One region of the Streptomyces sp. KM273126 genome, then DNA from elsewhere that is predicted to be linked to it. Evidence: riboswitches for the same ligand, from Rfam matches in the RefSeq annotation. Region 1 holds a riboswitch; each other region holds the start of a gene.

What was found. Region 1 has a riboswitch for cyclic di-AMP ahead of E0500_RS12740 (LysM peptidoglycan-binding domain-containing protein). Riboswitches for the same ligand answer to the same signal wherever they lie in the genome.
Region 2: it holds a riboswitch for cyclic di-AMP, as region 1 does, so the genes downstream of both, E0500_RS13770 (C40 family peptidase) here and E0500_RS12740 (LysM peptidoglycan-binding domain-containing protein) in region 1, are expected to answer to the same signal.
Region 3: it holds a riboswitch for cyclic di-AMP, as region 1 does, so the genes downstream of both, E0500_RS24405 (M23 family metallopeptidase) here and E0500_RS12740 (LysM peptidoglycan-binding domain-containing protein) in region 1, are expected to answer to the same signal.
Region 4: it holds a riboswitch for cyclic di-AMP, as region 1 does, so the genes downstream of both, E0500_RS07600 (M23 family metallopeptidase) here and E0500_RS12740 (LysM peptidoglycan-binding domain-containing protein) in region 1, are expected to answer to the same signal.

Annotation. Positions count from the first base shown of each region.
Region 1 covers NZ_SJXB02000001.1:2,959,577-2,963,781, forward strand. The annotation lists gene E0500_RS12730 (FAD-dependent oxidoreductase) at 1-512, shown strand, start outside; gene E0500_RS12735 (HAD family hydrolase) at 830-1,747, shown strand; gene E0500_RS12740 (LysM peptidoglycan-binding domain-containing protein) at 1,760-2,617, opposite strand; cyclic di-AMP (ydaO/yuaA leader) riboswitch at 2,623-2,819, opposite strand; gene E0500_RS12745 (polyprenyl synthetase family protein) at 3,751-4,205, shown strand, end outside.
Region 2 covers NZ_SJXB02000001.1:3,187,918-3,192,122, reverse strand. The annotation lists gene pcrA (DNA helicase PcrA) at 1-1,091, opposite strand, end outside; cyclic di-AMP (ydaO/yuaA leader) riboswitch at 1,567-1,736, shown strand; gene E0500_RS13770 (C40 family peptidase) at 1,744-2,925, shown strand; gene E0500_RS13765 (hypothetical protein) at 2,997-3,350, opposite strand; gene E0500_RS13760 (NlpC/P60 family protein) at 3,895-4,205, shown strand, end outside.
Region 3 covers NZ_SJXB02000001.1:5,721,350-5,725,554, forward strand. The annotation lists gene E0500_RS24400 (alpha-galactosidase) at 1-2,002, shown strand, start outside; cyclic di-AMP (ydaO/yuaA leader) riboswitch at 2,270-2,462, shown strand; gene E0500_RS24405 (M23 family metallopeptidase) at 2,467-3,471, shown strand; gene E0500_RS24410 (DUF6250 domain-containing protein) at 3,778-4,205, shown strand, end outside.
Region 4 covers NZ_SJXB02000001.1:1,734,874-1,739,078, forward strand. The annotation lists gene E0500_RS07590 (PrsW family intramembrane metalloprotease) at 1-251, shown strand, start outside; gene E0500_RS07595 (aldo/keto reductase) at 410-1,360, opposite strand; gene E0500_RS07600 (M23 family metallopeptidase) at 1,460-2,494, opposite strand; cyclic di-AMP (ydaO/yuaA leader) riboswitch at 2,506-2,664, opposite strand; gene ribA (GTP cyclohydrolase II) at 2,972-3,613, opposite strand; gene E0500_RS07610 (MarR family winged helix-turn-helix transcriptional regulator) at 3,777-4,205, opposite strand, start outside.

The DNA.
Region 1 (4,205 bases):
AGTCGCCCTTCGGGCGTGCCTGGTCGCTGTGGGCCCTCAGCTACTACCCGCACCCCTACCGTTACCTCCCCGCCGAGGCCCGCCACTACCTGGTCCGCCGCGTCCTCGGACCGCTGGGCGCGTGGTGGCTGCGCGAGCGCTTCGAGGGCACGGTGGGCGTGCGCGAGATCTCGGGGGTCGTCCGTGCCGGTGTCATCGGCGGGCGCCCGCTGCTGGCGGTCCGCACGCACGGGGGCCGTACGGAGGAGCTGTCGGCCGACCATGTGATCGCGGCGACCGGCTATCGCGTGGACATCGCCGCGATGGACTTCCTCGCGCACGAGCTGCGTACGGAGCTGGTGGTGAGCCAGGGGACGCCGAAGCTGGGCGCCGGATACCGGGCGTCCGTGCCGGGGCTGTACTTCACGGGGCTGCCGTCGGCGGCGTCGTACGGGCCGGTGATGCGGTTCGTGTGCGGGACGGAGTTCGCGTCGCCCCGGCTGGCCAGGCATCTGGCGGCCGCCCACGGGTGAGGGGACGGATCGCCGTGGGGCGCGGACCTGCCGGAGGGAGAGAGACGGGCGGAGCGGCGGGCCTGCCGAGGGGAGAGAGACGGAGCGGCGAGTCTGTTGAGGGGAGAGAGACGGAGCGGCACGGATCTGGCGTCCCGTTCGTCACTTTCGGGTGACGCCGTCGGCGGGAGGCGCGTCGATCGGTGGGGCGTCGGGCCCGGGCCCGTGCCATGCGACGCCGTGCGGGCGGAGCGGGACCCCCTGATGTCCGAACGGTCAACGTACGTCGTCCGGTTCACGCCGGACAGGGGGGCCTCGGCGGTCCGTATTCTCTGATCATGAACCCGCGCACCGCATACGCTCTGATCGCCACCGACCTGGACGGAACGCTGCTCCGCGGCGACGACACGCTCTCCGACAGGTCGCGCGCGGCGCTGGCCCGAGCCGTGGCCGGGGGCGCGCGGCACCTGGTGGTGACGGGACGCCCCGCGCCCCGCGTGCGCCCCCTGCTGGAGGACCTCGGGAGCGAGGGGCTCGCGGTGTGCGGGCAGGGCGCGCAGTTGTACGACGCCGGCGCGGACCGGCTGCTGTGGTCGGTGACCCTGGACCGGGAGCTGGCCGCGACCGCGCTCGGCAAGATCGAGGCCGAGGTCGGGCAGGTGTACGCGGCCGTCGACCAGGACGGTGTGGACGGGCTCACCCTCATCGAGCCGGGCTATCTGATGCCGCATCCGACTCTTCCCGCCGTACGGGTCCAGCGGCGCGACGACCTGTGGTGCGAGCCCATCAGCAAGGTGCTGCTGCGTCATTCGTCCCTGTCCGACGACGAGTTGGCGGCGGTGGCCCGCGGAGCGGTCGGTTCCCTCGCGACGGTCACCATGTCGGGGCCCGGCACCGTCGAACTCCAGCCATGCGGGATCACCAAGGCGACCGGCCTCGCCCTGGCCGCCCGGCACCTCGGGCTGGGACCGGCCGACACCATCGCTTTCGGGGACATGCCGAACGACATCCCCATGTTCGACTGGGCCGCGCACGGGGTCGCCATGGCCAACGCCCACCCCGAACTCAAGGCCGTCGCCGACGAGGTGACGTTGTCCAACGAGGAGGACGGCATCGCGGTGGTGCTGGAGCGGCTGTTTCCGCGCGGCGGGGCCGCGGCGCATCCGGCGCCCGGAACCACGCCCGGAACCGTGTCCGTACCGGCGCCGGGCGGGCCGGGCCGGCGGAGCTCATCGCCCGCTCGGCCCGGCCGGTAGGTGCCTGGCGGATCAGTACGGTCCGTTGACGTTGTCGATCGAGCCGTAGCGGTCGGCGGCGTAGTTGCAGGCCGCCACGATGTTCGCGACCGGGTCGTACGGGTCGTCCGACGTGCCGGCCACGTGGTACGCGGCGAAGGTCGGGTCGATGACCTGGAGGAGACCCTTGGAGGGGGTGCCCTTCGCGGCGTTGGAGTCCCAGTTGTTGATGGCCTGGGGGTTGCCGGACGACTCGCGCATGATGTTGCGGTGGATGCCGTCGTACGACCCGGGTATCCCGTTCTTGGCCATGACGTCCAGCGCCTGGCGGATCCACCCGTCGAGGTCGTTCGTGTACGTCGTGTCGGAGGCCGGGGTGGGGTCGTTGGCGGACCCGGAGGACTGCTCGGCGGCGGTCGTGGACGTGTTGTCGGCCGTCGTGCTCGGCTCGCTGGGCTTGCTCTCCGTGCTCTGCGAGCTCTGCGTGCTGTCCGCGCTGACCGTGCTGTCCGCGCTCGCCTTGGTCGTCTTGAGCTTCAGGCCGAGGCCCGGGTGGATCAGGTCCGGGTTGTCGCCGATGGCCTTGCGGTTGTCCTTGTAGATCTTCCGCCAGCCGCCCTGGGCCTCGTGCTTGTCCGCGATGCGGAAGAGCGTGTCGCCCTTGGTCACGGTATACGTGAGGGACGTGGCCTGGGCTGCGGACTGCGCGGACCGGGGCGCGGCCTGCGGGGCGGCCTGGGCGGCGGCGGGAGCCTTGGCCGGCTGCGCGGCGCTCGCGGTGGTCGCGCTCAGGAAGGGAAGGGCGAGGGCCGCGGTGCCGGTTCCGGCGATGACGGCTCCTCGGGTGAGCTTGTTGGTTCGGCGGCGACGGTGCTTGCCTCGTGAGGCCATGACGCTGTTCCTCTCCGGCGCCTGCGAGGTGAGCTGTCGGGTTCGGGCGGAAAGGTGCCCGGCCAGGCATGGCGACGCGTCGTGCGTGCCGTGCGCGGCTTCACCCCGAGCCGGTCTCTCGTGAGGACCGGCGATCTTCGTGGGTCCCCCGCTCCTGCCTTCGTGAGTGGTTGGTCAGTGGGGATCCGGGCGGTGGCAGGATTCGGCGTTCCGTCCGGATTGACCGTGAACGTATGCGAGAGCACATGTCGAGAACAAGGCCGGAAGCGTGTTGAAAGCGCCCTTGATCAGCTATTTGTGGGGGAGATGCCTTCGAAATTTCCGGAAGATAACGCTCAACTTGCTTTCTGCAAAGGAGGAGTCGAGCGAGTGGGGGTGAGGGGGCATTCTGGGTCCACGTGACTCAATTCACGGAACGGACCGGGTGAAGCGCCGATAATGCGGTAATTCGGACAAGTTGGCTGTTGGTTGGCTCGTCGTTCGGGGTGCTGCTTCAGCCCCTTGTTCGAGGCCTGCCGTTCCGTAGCGGGCGTGAAGTACGAGCCGTGCGCCCGGTGTTCGGGAACCCGCGGGTCAACTCCGTGTTTCGGGCGTGGAGTGCGCGGAGAGTGGGGAGGTCGCGCGGAGGTGGGGGCCGGCCTCGGGCCTGTGGCCGGAACCTTGCGTGCGGTGGGCCTCGTTGCCGTAGCGGTCGCCCGGCGGGCGGGCCGTGTCGACCGCCCTCGAGTGGCTCCGGCGTGAGAGCGGTGCCGGCTGTCGGCGCGCGTGTCGAGGTGACGGTGTGGGGGTGCGGGTGATCGAGTCCGACGGGCCCATCGGAGTGATCTCGGAGGTCTCGCCGGTCCCGGTGCTTTCGGTGGCCTCGGGTGGCGGCGTCGACTCGGGATTCGGGTCGAATCGGTATGCATCCCTTGATCGCGGGCATACCGGATGTAATCCGGAGTGACTCGGATGACGGGGGCGCCTCTCGGTCGAGCGAAGTCCCGCCAGGGGGCCGGTGGGTGCCCGTGGTGATCGAATGGTGACCGGATACGCTGACACGAGTGATGGCAGCGACAGATCGACAAACTGTTCATCGACCATGAGACCGACCGTGTGACTGTCAGTAGACATCAGCAGACAGGAGACCCCTCGTGACCGTCGTCGGGCCGTTCGGGGTGAGCGTGCGGGACCAGGCTCTGGAAGCCGATGTCCAGGCGGGATTGGCGGCTGTCGAGGAAGGGTTGCTCGAAGCCACCAAGAGCGAGGTCCCCTTCATCCAGGAGGCCGCGCAGCATCTGCTGCGGGCGGGTGGCAAGCGTTTCCGGCCATTGCTCGTGATGCTCGCCGCGCAGTTCGGGGACCCGTACGCCCCGGGGGTCGTCCCGTCGGCCGTGGTGGTCGAGCTGACGCACCTGGCCACGCTGTACCACGACGACGTGATGGACGAGGCCGACGTACGCCGCAGCGTGCCCAGCGCGAACGCCCGCTGGGGGAACTCCGTCGCGGTACTGACCGGCGACTTCCTGTTCGCGCGTGCCTCGCACATCCTGGCCGACCTCGGGCCCGAGGCGGTCCGCATCCAGGCCGAGGCCTTCGAACGGCTGGT
Region 2 (4,205 bases), 230 kb from region 1:
GAGCGGTAGTTCTGCTCCAGCAGGATCGTCGTCGCGTCCGGGTAGTCCTCCTCGAACTGGAGGATGTTGCGGATGGTCGCGCCGCGGAAGGCGTAGATGGACTGGTCGGCGTCACCCACGACGCACAGCTCGGCGGGCGGGACGTCGTACTCACCGGGCGGTACGTCGACGGGGTGCTCGGAGGTCCCGACGAGTTCCCGTACGAGTGCGTACTGGGCGTGGTTGGTGTCCTGGTACTCGTCGACGAGGACGTGCCGGAAGCGGCGGCGGTAGTGCTCGGCGACGTCCGGGAAGGCGCGGAGCAGATTGACCGTCGTCATGATCAGGTCGTCGAAGTCGAGTGCGTTGGCCTCGCGCAGCCGCGACTGGTACAGCGCGTACGCCTGGGCGAGGGTCTTCTCGAAGCCGTCGGCGGCCTGGGCGGCGAAGTCCTCCTCGTCGATCAGCTCGTTCTTCAGGTTCGAGATCTTGGCGCTGAACGACTTGGGCGGGAAACGCTTCGGGTCGAGGTCCAGGTCACGGCAGACGAGCGCCATCAGCCGCTTGCTGTCGGCAGCGTCGTAGATCGAGAAGGACGACGTGAAGCCGAGCTTCTTGCTCTCCCGCCGCAGAATCCGTACGCACGCGCTGTGGAAGGTCATCACCCACATCGCGTTCGCGCGCGGGCCGACGAGCTGCTCGACGCGCTCCTTCATCTCGCCCGCGGCCTTGTTGGTGAAGGTGATCGCGAGGATCTGGCCGGGGTGGACGTTCCGCTCGCCGAGCAGGTGCGCGATGCGGTGGGTGAGCACGCGGGTCTTGCCGGAGCCGGCGCCGGCCACGATGAGCAGGGGGGAGCCGGAGTGGACGACCGCCGCGCGCTGGTTCTCGTTCAGCCCCTCCAGGAGCGCGGCCGGGTCCACCGCGGGGCGTGGCTCGCCGTCGCGGTAGTAGGCGTCCCGGTCCGGCGGCGCGTCGAACCTGCCGCCGAACAGATCGTCCGGAATCGGCTCCGGTACGTGCTCGTCCTCGGGCGGCGGCGGAGGCTCTTCCTCATGGGCCCGCGGGGCCTTGAGGTCCGCCAGGAAGCTGTCATCGAAAAGGCTGCTCATCGCTCTCCGAGTCTAGGCCGCCCCACCGACACCGAGGGGCCACCCCGCAAACTCGGTCCGAGCGCGCGCTGCCGACGATCTTCAAGGGCTGGCCTCTCCCGGAATTATGACCGTCCGGGTTCACGCCGTATGACCGTCCGGGTCCACGCTGTCACCATCCGGGTTCACGCTGCCACCGTCCGCGGTCGCCAGGTGAAGACCCGACCCCTCCACCGCAACGGATCACCGCGGCCCCACCCCGGAACCGGCAGCACGGAATCACGACCGACCGCACCTTAAACCCCATAACAGGCGTATCGCATATGAGAGATCATGCATCCACAGATCACTCCGAATTCGTCACACGCGGCAGCCATGTTGACTAAGGTCACGAAAACGTATCGGGCATATCGCGCATCAACCTTCACAGGCGCCACACGAATTGGCTAGCGTTCTTGGTAGGCCGCTCGACCCAACCGGCGAACCTCGCCGGGCCGGGCGGCCTCCGCCGAGTCCGGCGCCCCTCGCGGAGCCGGAGCCGGGGACCCACCGACCTTGGGGTGAATCGGCCCACCTGCCGCACACGGCAAGGGCCGTAGGGCACACCTTCCAATGCACGCGCCCGAACCCGACAGCTAACTCGGTAGGCGGACAACGGAAGGAGCCGCCTTTCATGGCGCCGCACCGAAAGTCGCGTCCCGCCCGGACGCGCACAGGCATACGGACACCCGCCCTCGCGACGGCGGCGCTGACCTCGATGGCCCTGTTCTCCCAGACAGCGACCGCCGCACCCTCGACCGACGACAAGCCGAGCCTCGAAGAAGTCGAGAAGAAGGTCGGCGACCTCTACCGCCAGGCCGAGTCGGCGACCGACAAGTACAACGCGGCCGAGGAGAAGACGGCCAAGCAGAAGAAGCGCGTCGCCACGCTCCTCGACGATGTCGCCAAGCGCACGGAGAAGCTCAACGAGGCCCGGCAGCAGCTGGGCTCGTTCGCCGCCGCCCAGTACAGGACAGGCGCCGCGGCCCCGGGCACAGCAACGATGCTGCTGGCGGACAACCCGCAGGACTACTTCGACCAGACCCAGCTGATGGACCGCTTGACGGAACGTCAGAAGGAAGTGGTCGACGACTACGTCACCCAGCGGACCGAGACGGCTCAGAAGCGCCAGGAGGCCACCGAGGGCCTGGAGTCGCTCACCCAGTCGCAGTCCACGCTGAAGGCGAGCAAGGCGCAGGTCCAGGCGAAGCTCACCGAGGCCCGTCAACTGCTGGACAAGCTGACCGCCGAGGAGAAGGCCCGCCTCGCGGCGATCGAGAAGAAGAAGCAGGAGGAGGCCGAGCGCCGGGCTGAGGAGCTGGCGCGGCAGCAGGCGGCCGAGGCGGAGAAGAAGCGGCTGGCGGCCGAGGCGGAGAAACGGAAGCAGGAGGCGGCCCAGGAGCAGAGCGCCGGCAGCAGCTCCACCGTCGAGGCCCCGGCAGAGGACTCCACCTACGCCACGAAGGCCGCCAAGGTCATCGCGTTCGCCCGCGCGCAGATCGGCAAACCGTACGTCTGGGGCGCGACCGGCCCCGACTCGTACGACTGCTCCGGGCTCACCCAGGACGCCTGGAAGGCCGCCGGCGTCGACCTGCCGCGCACCACGTACGACCAGGTCAACGCAGGCAAGACCGTCTCAGTCGCCGACGCCAGGCCCGGCGACCTCGTCTTCTTCTACGACGACATCACCCACGTCGGGATCTACATCGGCAACGGCATGATGATCCACGCGCCCAAGCCGGGGACGTACGTCCGCGAGGAGTCGATCTTCTACGACGGCGAGTCGTCGATCCACAGCGTGGTGCGGCCGGCGTAACGGTCGCACCCTCCCGGCCCTGGCCGGCGCCCGACTCCTCGGTCGCCGGTCGGGGCCGGCGCGGTTCCCGGTCAGGTCCAGAGCACCGCGATGAAGATGTTCGCCGTGGTCAGGGCGCCCACCAGGCCGAACAGCCCCTTCTCCACCTGTTCCTCGTCGCGCTTCACGTAGACGAGCCCGAGGATCACGACCAGCAGGGCCAGCTTCACGCCGATCTTGACGTTGTTGACCGTCTGGTCGTCGGCCTGGTTGAGGCCGACCAGAACGGCACCGGTGATGAGCATCGTCAGCGCACCGTGCAGCATGGCGGGCACGAAACGGGCCGTCCCCTGCCCCATCGCCTTCATCTGGGTGAGAAAGCCGCCCAGAAGGGAGGCGATACCGATGATGTGCAGGGCGACGAAGAGATGGATGAGTATGTCCATGGAGCCGGAGCCTAGCCAGGGCCTCTTTCGCGGCTTGGCACCGGCCCCGGAAAGCCGCCGGTACTGGCTGCGGAAAGTCTCCGGTACTTGGTACGCCGCGCCGCCACCCCTGAAAACCCGGACCTTCACCGCATAGCAGGCCCTGCCACACACCAGACAACCCGCCGCATATATGCGCCCCATAGCACCGCCTCGCCGCCGGTTGCCCCCAAACCACCGCATTGATCATCGCTCTGCGTGAAGGCGGTGCCGCCAGGCAGGGATCACGGTCACATATGGTCACCATTGGTCCACTGGGGCCAGTTCCGTACATGGCGTCACCGAGCGGACACAGCCACATTTAGCGTCCTCCAGCAGGTGCCCGCTCCCCACCGCCGCCCGGGCCAGGGGCGGCAGTCGGGCACCTCCGCCGAGAGGTCCGGCGGCGGCCCGCTGCCCCTGTGCGGGCCGCCGCCGGACGCGCGACCGCCGACCCCCCACGGCGGCCGCGGCCGAAGAGGCCGTCTCGGTCGTAACGCGTCGTACGAAAGGACGTGACGTCCACTTGCCAGTGCACCGCAGGCCCAGACAGCGCCCCCTCAGCGGCACCACGGCCCGTACCGCCGTCACGATCGCCCTGGCGGGCGCGGCGAGCGCGACCGGCTTCGACGGCACCGGGCACGCCGAACCGCAGCCCACAGCGGCGCAGGCCAGGGCGAAGGTGAACAAGCTGTACGAGCAGGCGGAGGTCGCCACCGAGCAGTACAACGGCGCGAAGGAGGAGGCCGACAAGGCGCGGGAGCGGCTGGAGGACCTGCGGGACGAGGCGGCCCGCCGCGCTGAGGGGCTGAACTCCGCACGCGAGAAGCTGGGTTC
Region 3 (4,205 bases), 2.8 Mb from region 1:
CACCGAGGACGACACCCTCCTGCACCTCCACTGGGGTCCGAGGATCGGGCTCGCCGACGCCGAGGACCTCGCGGCCCGGCCGCTGCCCCCGTACCGGGGCTTCGAGTCCCAGCTCGACGGACTTGAGGAGTATCCGGTCGAGGGCGGGCCCCGCTTCGTACGGCCCGCCCTGTCCGTCCGCACCGACGAGGTCCGCGGCACCGAGTGGACCTTCCACGTGTACGAGATCGAGGACGACGAGCTGCGGCTGCGCTTCACCGACAACGGGCTCGGCATCACGCTGCACTACCGGATGCGCCACGATGTCGTCGAGCGCTGGGTGACCCTCACCAACGAAGGCCCCGCCCTGGAGGTGCTGCGCGCCGACTCAGCGACCTGGACGCTGCCGTTGCGCGAGGGGTGGCGGCTGTCCCAGGTGCACGGACGGTGGGCCGCCGAGTCCCGGCTCGTCAGCACGGACCTCACCTACGGTGAGCACGTCATCGGCAGCCGGCGCGGCCACACCGGGCACCAGCACCTGCCGTGGGTCGCGCTCGACGCCGAGGGGACGACCGAGGAGCGCGGCGAGGTCTACGGATGCGCGCTCGCCTGGTCGGGCACCTGGCGCATCTGCGTGGCCCAACTCCCCGACGCGCGCGTGCAGATCACCGGCGGCATCGGCTACGACGACTCGGGCCTGATGCGCCTGGAGGCGGGCGAGTCGTACACGACCCCCGTCTTCGCGGGGCTGTGGAGCGACGGCGGCTTCGGTGGGGCGAGCCGGGCCTGGCACGCTTACCAGCGCGCGTACGTCATCCCGGGTGCGGAGCAGGACCGGCCGGTGCTCTACAACTCCTGGGAGGCGACGGAGTTCGACATCACCGAGGACCAGCAGCGCGAGCTGGCGCGGCGGGCTGCGGGCATGGGGGTCGAGCTGTTCGTGGTCGACGACGGCTGGTTCGGGAAGCGGACCAGCGACCGGGCGGGGCTCGGCGACTGGACGCCCAACCCAGACCGCTTCCCGGCCGGGCTGAAGCCGCTCGCCGAGGACGTGCGCGCGCTCGGCATGCAGTTCGGCATCTGGGTCGAGCCCGAGATGGTCAACGCGGACAGTGATCTGTACCGGGCACACCCGGAATGGGTGCAGTTCCAGCCGGGCCGAAAGCGGACGGAGTTCCGCAATCAGCTCGTACTGAACCTCGCTCGCGAGGATGTCCAGGAGTACCTCTGGGAGAAACTGGACGACCTGCTCTCCAGCGCGCCCATCGACTATGTGAAGTGGGACTTCAACCGCTGCTTCACCGACGCCGGCTGGCCCGGTGAGCCCTACCCGCAGAAGCTGTGGGTCGAGCACGTGCACGCCTTCTACAACCTGCTCGACCGGCTGCGGGCCGCGCACCCGGGCGTCGCCTTCGAGTCCTGCTCGGGCGGTGGCGGACGGATCGACCTCGGAGTCATGGCGCGGACGGACCAGGTGTGGACCTCCGACAACACCGACCCGCTGGACCGGCTCGCCATCCAGCACGGCTTCAGCCAGATCCACCCGGCGCGGGTGATGGCCGCCTGGGTCACGGACAGCCCGAACACCCAGCTCAATGGGCGGGTCAGCTCCATGGGCTTCCGGTTCGTGAGCGCCATGGCGGGTGTGCTCGGCGTCGGCGGCGACCTTACGAAGTGGAGCGAAGGGGAGCTCGTCGAGGCGCGCGAGTGGGTCGAGCTCTACAAGGAGATCCGTCCCGTCGTGCAGCGCGGCGACCTCTACCGGCTGCGGCCGCCGGTCGGCGGGCTGAGCGCGGTGCAGTACGCCCTCGGTGACGAGGTGGTCGTCCTCGCCTGGCTTCAGGCTCAGCATCACGGTGAGCCCCCGGTCCCGCTCCGGCTGCGGGGCCTCGACCCGACACAAGCGTATGAATGCCGCGAATCGGGCGAAGTTCACCGAGGTGCGGTGCTGCTGCATCACGGGCTGTCCACGGGGCTGCGCGGTGACTTCGATGCGAAGGTTATCCGGCTGCGCCGCATCTGAGAGCTATGTCCGAAATGCAGCGTTGAGTCCAAGTGGCCCTGGAATAAAGCGCGGTGAGTCGAAGATGCGTGACCAGCGTCATATGTGTGACGCTGCGTCGCCGTCATGCTCATGTAATGCTGGTGCGTTTTCAGGGCCGTTAGGGAAGGTTGGAGATCGCTAATTGACGGAGCGTGACGGCGAATTCTTGAAAGGGATCATTAGGGAGACGCACGGAAACTCCCGATGGTTGTCCAGATGCCTGTAAGTCGCTTACGTTCCCCTCAATCCGGACGGACGCCGAATCCTGCCGCCGCCCGGAACCGCGAACTCACCCGTGCATGGCAGGAGCGGGGGACCCACAGGCAGTACCGCCTGTTCCGGTCTCCGGAACAGGCTTGGGGTCAAGCCGTGCACGAGTACGGCCGGGCATCTCCAGCCCGCACCCGACAGCTCACCTCGTAGGCGCCGGAGAGGAATTCGTCATGCCCGCGAGGGGTAAACACCGTCGCCCGAAGTCCCTGCGTTTCACCCGCTCGATAGCCGTCGCCGGAACCGGTGGCGCCGCACTCGCGCTTCCGCTGATCGGCGCCACTGGAGCCCATGCCGCGACCGCGGGCTCCGTTTCCCAGAAGGCGACGTCGGTTTCCCCGAAGGCCGTCACCGAGAAGAGCGAAAAGGCCGCCGCGGAGCAGGGCGAGAAGTCGGCCGCCACCAAGAAGACCGCGAAGCGGGTCTATTCGGTGCGGCCCGGAGACTACCTATCCAGGATCGCCGAGCAGCACCACGTCGCCGGTGGCTGGAAGAAGATCTACGCGGACAACCGCGAGGCCGTCGGCTCCGACCCGTCGCTCATCCATCCGGGCCTGAAGCTCACGCTCGGCGGAAAGGCCCCGTCGGGCGACAGCACGTCGGGCGGCGGCGGCAAGGCGACGGACGAGACAGCTTCCCCGGACAAGACCGCATCCTTGGAGCAGACCGGGCCGGAGAAAACTGAGCCGAAGGCCGAGTCGAAGCAGACCGAGACGCCTGGGAACGAGCCGACCTCCACGTCGGTCACGCCGAGCGCGGAGACCAGTGGCTCCGGCTTCATGCTCCCCGTCGAGGGCGCCTCCGTCGGCACCGCTTACAAGACCGCGGGCAGTATGTGGTCCAGCGGGTACCACACCGGCGTCGACTTCGTGGTCCCGACCGGCACCAGCCTCAAGGCCGTGGGTGCGGGCACGGTCGTCACCGCGGGCTGGGGCGGCGCGTACGGCAACCAGGTCGTCATCCAGCTCGACGACGGCCACTACGCGCAGTACGGCCACCTCTCCTCGCTCTCCGTCTCGGCGGGCCAGAGCGTGAGCGAGGGCCAGGAGATCGGCCTCTCCGGCGCGACCGGTAACGTCACCGGTCCGCACCTGCACTTCGAGATCCGCACGGGTCCGGACTACGGCTCGGACATCGACCCGGTCGCGTACCTGCGCTCGAAGGGCGTCAGTCTCTGACCCGTCCGCAGCTCCGCCGACCGCATCCGAAGGCCGGACCTCATGATCCCCGGGGTCCGGCCTTCGGCGTGTCCGGGCGGCTGTGAGTGGTGGGGTGCGAGCGAGTCGGCCGTGAGCGGTGGGGCGACGTCGTTCGGAAGTGCTTCGTGATCTTCGTGGTCAGCACAGTGCGGTCATGTGGCATGGCCGGTCGTCGTATCGACAGTGGGGCGGAAGTGACGACACAGTGGTCTTCAGCAAGCGCTTTCCACAGCTGTAGACCACACCACGCCACACTGCGCCCGTACACCGCCACGAAGGAGCGTCATGATCACTCGCAGAGCCTTCGGAGCCCTCGCCGCCGGTGCCGCTCTCGCGGCGCTGGCACCGGTGCCGACGGCGAGCGCCACGCCCCACGGCCGTCGCGGACGGCTGATCGCGGCGGACGACTTCCGGCACGGACTCCGCCAGTGGGCCACCGAGCTGCAGGACGGCGGCACCGTCACGGCCGCGGGCGGCGTCCTGGAGATCGACGTGTCGAGCGGTGCCACGGTCTGGTTCCGGAAGCGGTTCGAGGGCCCGTACGTCATCGAGTACACAGCCACGCCCGTCTCCGCGGGCGGCGCCAACGACCGGGTGTCCGACCTCAACAACTTCTGGAACGCCGTCGACGTACGGTCGCCCGACGACATCTTCGCCACCGAGCGGGGCGGAGCGCTCGCGGAGTACGACCGCCTCAAGACCTATTACGCGGG
Region 4 (4,205 bases), 1.2 Mb from region 1:
TCGCCCGTCCCTCCCTGGCGTACGCGGCACAGACCACGGCACCGATGCCCGTGCACGGGAGCGCGTACGGCTACGGGTACGGGTACGGCTACGGATACGGGAGCGCGTACGAGTTCGGGCACGGATACGGGCATGGGTACGGGCATGGACACGAGTACGAGCACGAGCACGGGCCCGCGTTCGAGTACGCGTCGGCGTACGGGCACGGCCCGGCGGCGCCGTATCCCTCCTGCAACCCCTATCAGACGTAGTTCGGGGTAGTCCGGGGTAGTTCGGCGTAGTCAGGAGGCTTCGGACGGTACGGCACCGGCGGTCGGGGTGAGCGCCGGTGCCGAGAGCGGACCGCGGGAAGCGGAACGCAGGAAGCGGAACGCGGGGAACGGACCGACGGAAGCGGACCGCGTCCGCGTCAGCTCCCCTGCGACGCCTCCGTCAGCTTGGCCAGCTCCTCGTCCGTGAGGGTCAGCTCCGCCACCGCCACCAGGGCCGGCAGCTGCTCCACCGTCCGCGCCGAGGCGATCGGTGCGACGACCGTCGGCTGGGCCGCGAGCCAGGCGAGGGCCACTGTGGCGATCTCCGCCCCGCGCGCCCCGGAGATCTCGTCCAGGGCCGCGAGGACCCGTACGCCCTGCTCCTTCTCCAGGTAGGCGCCGGCGCCCTGGGCGCGAGCGCTGTCCACGCTCGTGCCGGGGCGGTACTTGCCGGTGAGGAAGCCCATGGCGAGGGAGAAGTACGGGACGGCGGCGAGCCCGGCGCGGGCGGCGACGTCCTGCAGGGGGCCCTCGTACGTGGAGCGGGAGACCAGGTTGTAGTGCGGCTGGAGCGCCACGTACCGGGCGAGGCCCTCGCGGTCGGAGAAGTCGAGGGAGGCCTGGAGGCGCTCGGGCGAGATGTTGGAGGCCGCGATGGCCCGGACCTTGCCCGCCTTCACCAGGTCGTCGAGCGCCCCGACGATCTCCTCCACCGGGACTTCCGGCTTGTCGAAGTGGGTGTAGTAGAGATCGATGTAGTCGGTGTCCAGACGGCGCAGGGAGGCGTCCGCGGCGGCCTTGATGTTGGCGGCCGTGAGGCCCTGGTAGTCGGGGTGCTGGCTGACCTTCGTGGCGATCACGACGTCGGACCGGTTGCCGCGCGCCTTGACCCACTTGCCGATGACGGTCTCGGACTCGCCGCCCTGGTTGCCCTCGATCCAGGCCGAGTAGGAATCGGCGGTGTCGATGAAGTTGCCGCCCGCGGCCGTGTACGCGTCGAGTACGGCGAAGGACTGTGCCTCGTCGGCGGTCCAGCCGAAGACGTTGCCGCCGAGGGAGAGCGGGAAGACCTCGATGTCGGATGAACCAAGCTTGCGAAGAGAAGTCATGCTTTACAACAACGCCCTCGCCGGACGCACGCATTCCGCGCGTCCGGACGAGGGTTTGTGAATCCGGGAGGAGATCACCTCACCTGCTCCCGGAGGACCTCAGGGGGTGAGCCCCTTGCCCTGCAGCCACGCCATCGGGTCGATGCCCGAGCTGCTGCCGCCCGGGTGGACCTCCATGTGGAGGTGGGCGCCGGTGACGTTGCCGGTGGCGCCGACGCGGCCGATGACGTCGCCGGTCGCGACCTTCTGGCCGACGCTGACGCCGATGGAGGACTGGTGGGCGTACCAGATCTCCGTGCCGTCGTTGAGGGTGAGCACGGTCTTGTAGCCGTACGAACCGTCCCAGCCGGCCTGGGTGATCGTGCCGGTGCCCACGGCCTTGAGCAGGGTGCCCGTGGGGGCGGCGAAGTCGAGGCCGGTGTGCTGGCCGGAGGACCAGTAGGCGCCGGACTGACCGAAGCTGGAGCTGATGGTGTACGAGGACGTCGGCAGCGTGAACTGCTTGGCGAGCTGGGCGAGGCGCTCGGCCTCGGCCTTCTTCCTGGCCTCCTCCTCCGCCTTCGCCTTCTCGGCGGCGGCCTTGGCCTCGGCCTGCTCCCGCTCCTTGGCGGCGGCCTCGGCGGCCTTCTTCGCGGCGGCGGACTCGGCGGCGGCAGCGGCGGCGCGGTCGACCGCTTCCTGCTGCGACTCGGCCTGCTGCATGATGCGGGCGCGCAGCGCCTCACCGGCGTCGTCGGCGCCCTGCTCGGCGTCGGTGAGGCTCAGGCCCGCGCTGCTCAGCGGGGTGGGGGAGCTCTCGGGCTCGTCCTCGGAGTCGAAGACCGAGCCGACGTTCGGCATGTCGGGCATCGAGATGGAGACCGGCGGCTTGCCGGTCTGCGCGGAGGCCATGCCGCCCGCGCCGACGGCGGCTATGACACCGACGCCCAGAACGGTGGAGCTGCGGGCGAGTCCGCCACGCTGCTTGGCGACGCGGTGCCGGCCGCGAAGGGGACGAATGGACTCCGCGGTGGGGTTCCACTCCTGCCAGGGGCCCTCGTCCTGGCTGTTGTAGCCGCCATACCCGAAGGTGTCGCTGTCGCCGTGTCGGTTCGGCACGGACGGAGCTTCGGTCGCAGACCGGTTCGACGCCACGTGGGCGTACTCCTTTCCTTCCTTCTCGCCTACCGGGTTAGCTGACGGGTTCGGAGCAGGAAGGTCTCCTACGCGCGTAAACCAGCCGTGCTTCCACGGTGGTTTCCGCGCGATTCACCCCAGGGTTGGTGGTTCCCCGGTTCCCTTGCGGGATTCGGCGCGTGCGCACGGAGCCGCCTCTTGTGACGGCTGGGACGACCGCGCTGCGTTATCGAACGTTAATAGACGTGCGGGCCGTATTCCAAGCGGTTCCGGATGATCGTTCACGCCCGTGCGCGGGATTTAGGGGGCATGGGGGGCCGAATAAGGGCGAGCTACCCCTGTATCAGGTGTCACAAGAGTTCTGATGGTATGTCAGATGTTATGCGGAGTGAGGCTGTTCGGACACGCTCGGTGATCGTGAATATGGGGAAGTCGTGAACGGTCATCGCCGGGGCTTCCTCGTGGACACCCTGGCGAATGCCGGGAGTTGGGCCGTCAGCCCGCGGAGAGCTCCGCCAGGTCCGCCAAGGGCAGCGTGTGCTGGGTCTGGAGGACCTTCGCCCGCAGATAGCGGACATTGTGGGCGGTGGTGAAGACGCCGGTGGGGACGCGAGTACGGACCTTGACCCCGAGGTCACGGAGCTGCTGCGCCTTGTCGGGATTGTTGGACAGCAGGTCCAGGGTGTCGATACCGAGGGCCTGGAGCATCTGCGCGGCGGCCGTGTAGTCGCGGGCGTCCTCAGGGAGGCCGAGGGCGGTGTTGGCGGCGTACGTGTCGAGACCCTCGTCCTGGAGGGCGTACGCGTCGAGCTTGTTGTAGAGGCCGATGCCCCGGCCCTCCTGGCGGAGGTAGAGGAGGACCCCACCGCGGTCTGCGATCTGCTCCACCGCCTCGCGCAGCTGCGGGCCGCAGTCGCAGCGGGCCGAGCCGAAGACGTCGCCGGTCAGGCACTCCGAGTGCAGGCGGACCAGCGGGGTGGCGCCGGGCGCGGGCTCGCCGAGGACGACGGCCACGTGCTCCCGCCCGTCGGCCAGACCGTGGAAGGTGACCAGCTCGGCGTCGACGCCGTATCCGTCGTGGAAGCGCAGCGGGACCCGGACGCGGGAGCGGGGGGTGGCGGTGGGCTGGTCGGACATGCGGGCCTCCGGGCCAGGTGCGGGTGCAAGGTCGGGGATCTGATTCAGTTTTGAAGCAAATCGCCTCACGAGGACGACCATAACCCTGCTTCAAACTTCAAGCAACCCTGATGGGGGCGACGCATTCCCCGGTCGGGCGAGATCGCGGAGCCGGCCCCATGGACTAACTCGAAGGACAGGAGCGGCGGCGCCACGGGAGGTCGTCAGGGGTGACCGCCTCAGTGCCGTCGCCCTGGAGCGCCTTCGTGATGCCCGTACAGATCCGCTCCAACTGCTCCACCTGCCCCGGGTCGAGGTGGTCGAACACCGCCCTGCGAACCGTCTCGACGTGCCCCGGTGCCGTACGCTCCAGGAGGGCCATGCCCTCGTCCGTCAGCACCGCGACGCTCCCCCGCTTGTCCCACTCGCAGTCCTCGCGCCGCACCGCACCGTCCTTCTCCAGGCGGGCCACGGCGTACGTCAGCCGACTGCGCGTGATCTTCAGCACCTCGGCGAGATCGGTCATCCGCAGACGCCGGTCCGGCGCCTCGGAGAGCATGGCCAGCACGGAGTAGTACAGGTGCGGCAGACCCGCCTCCTGCTGGAGCTGACG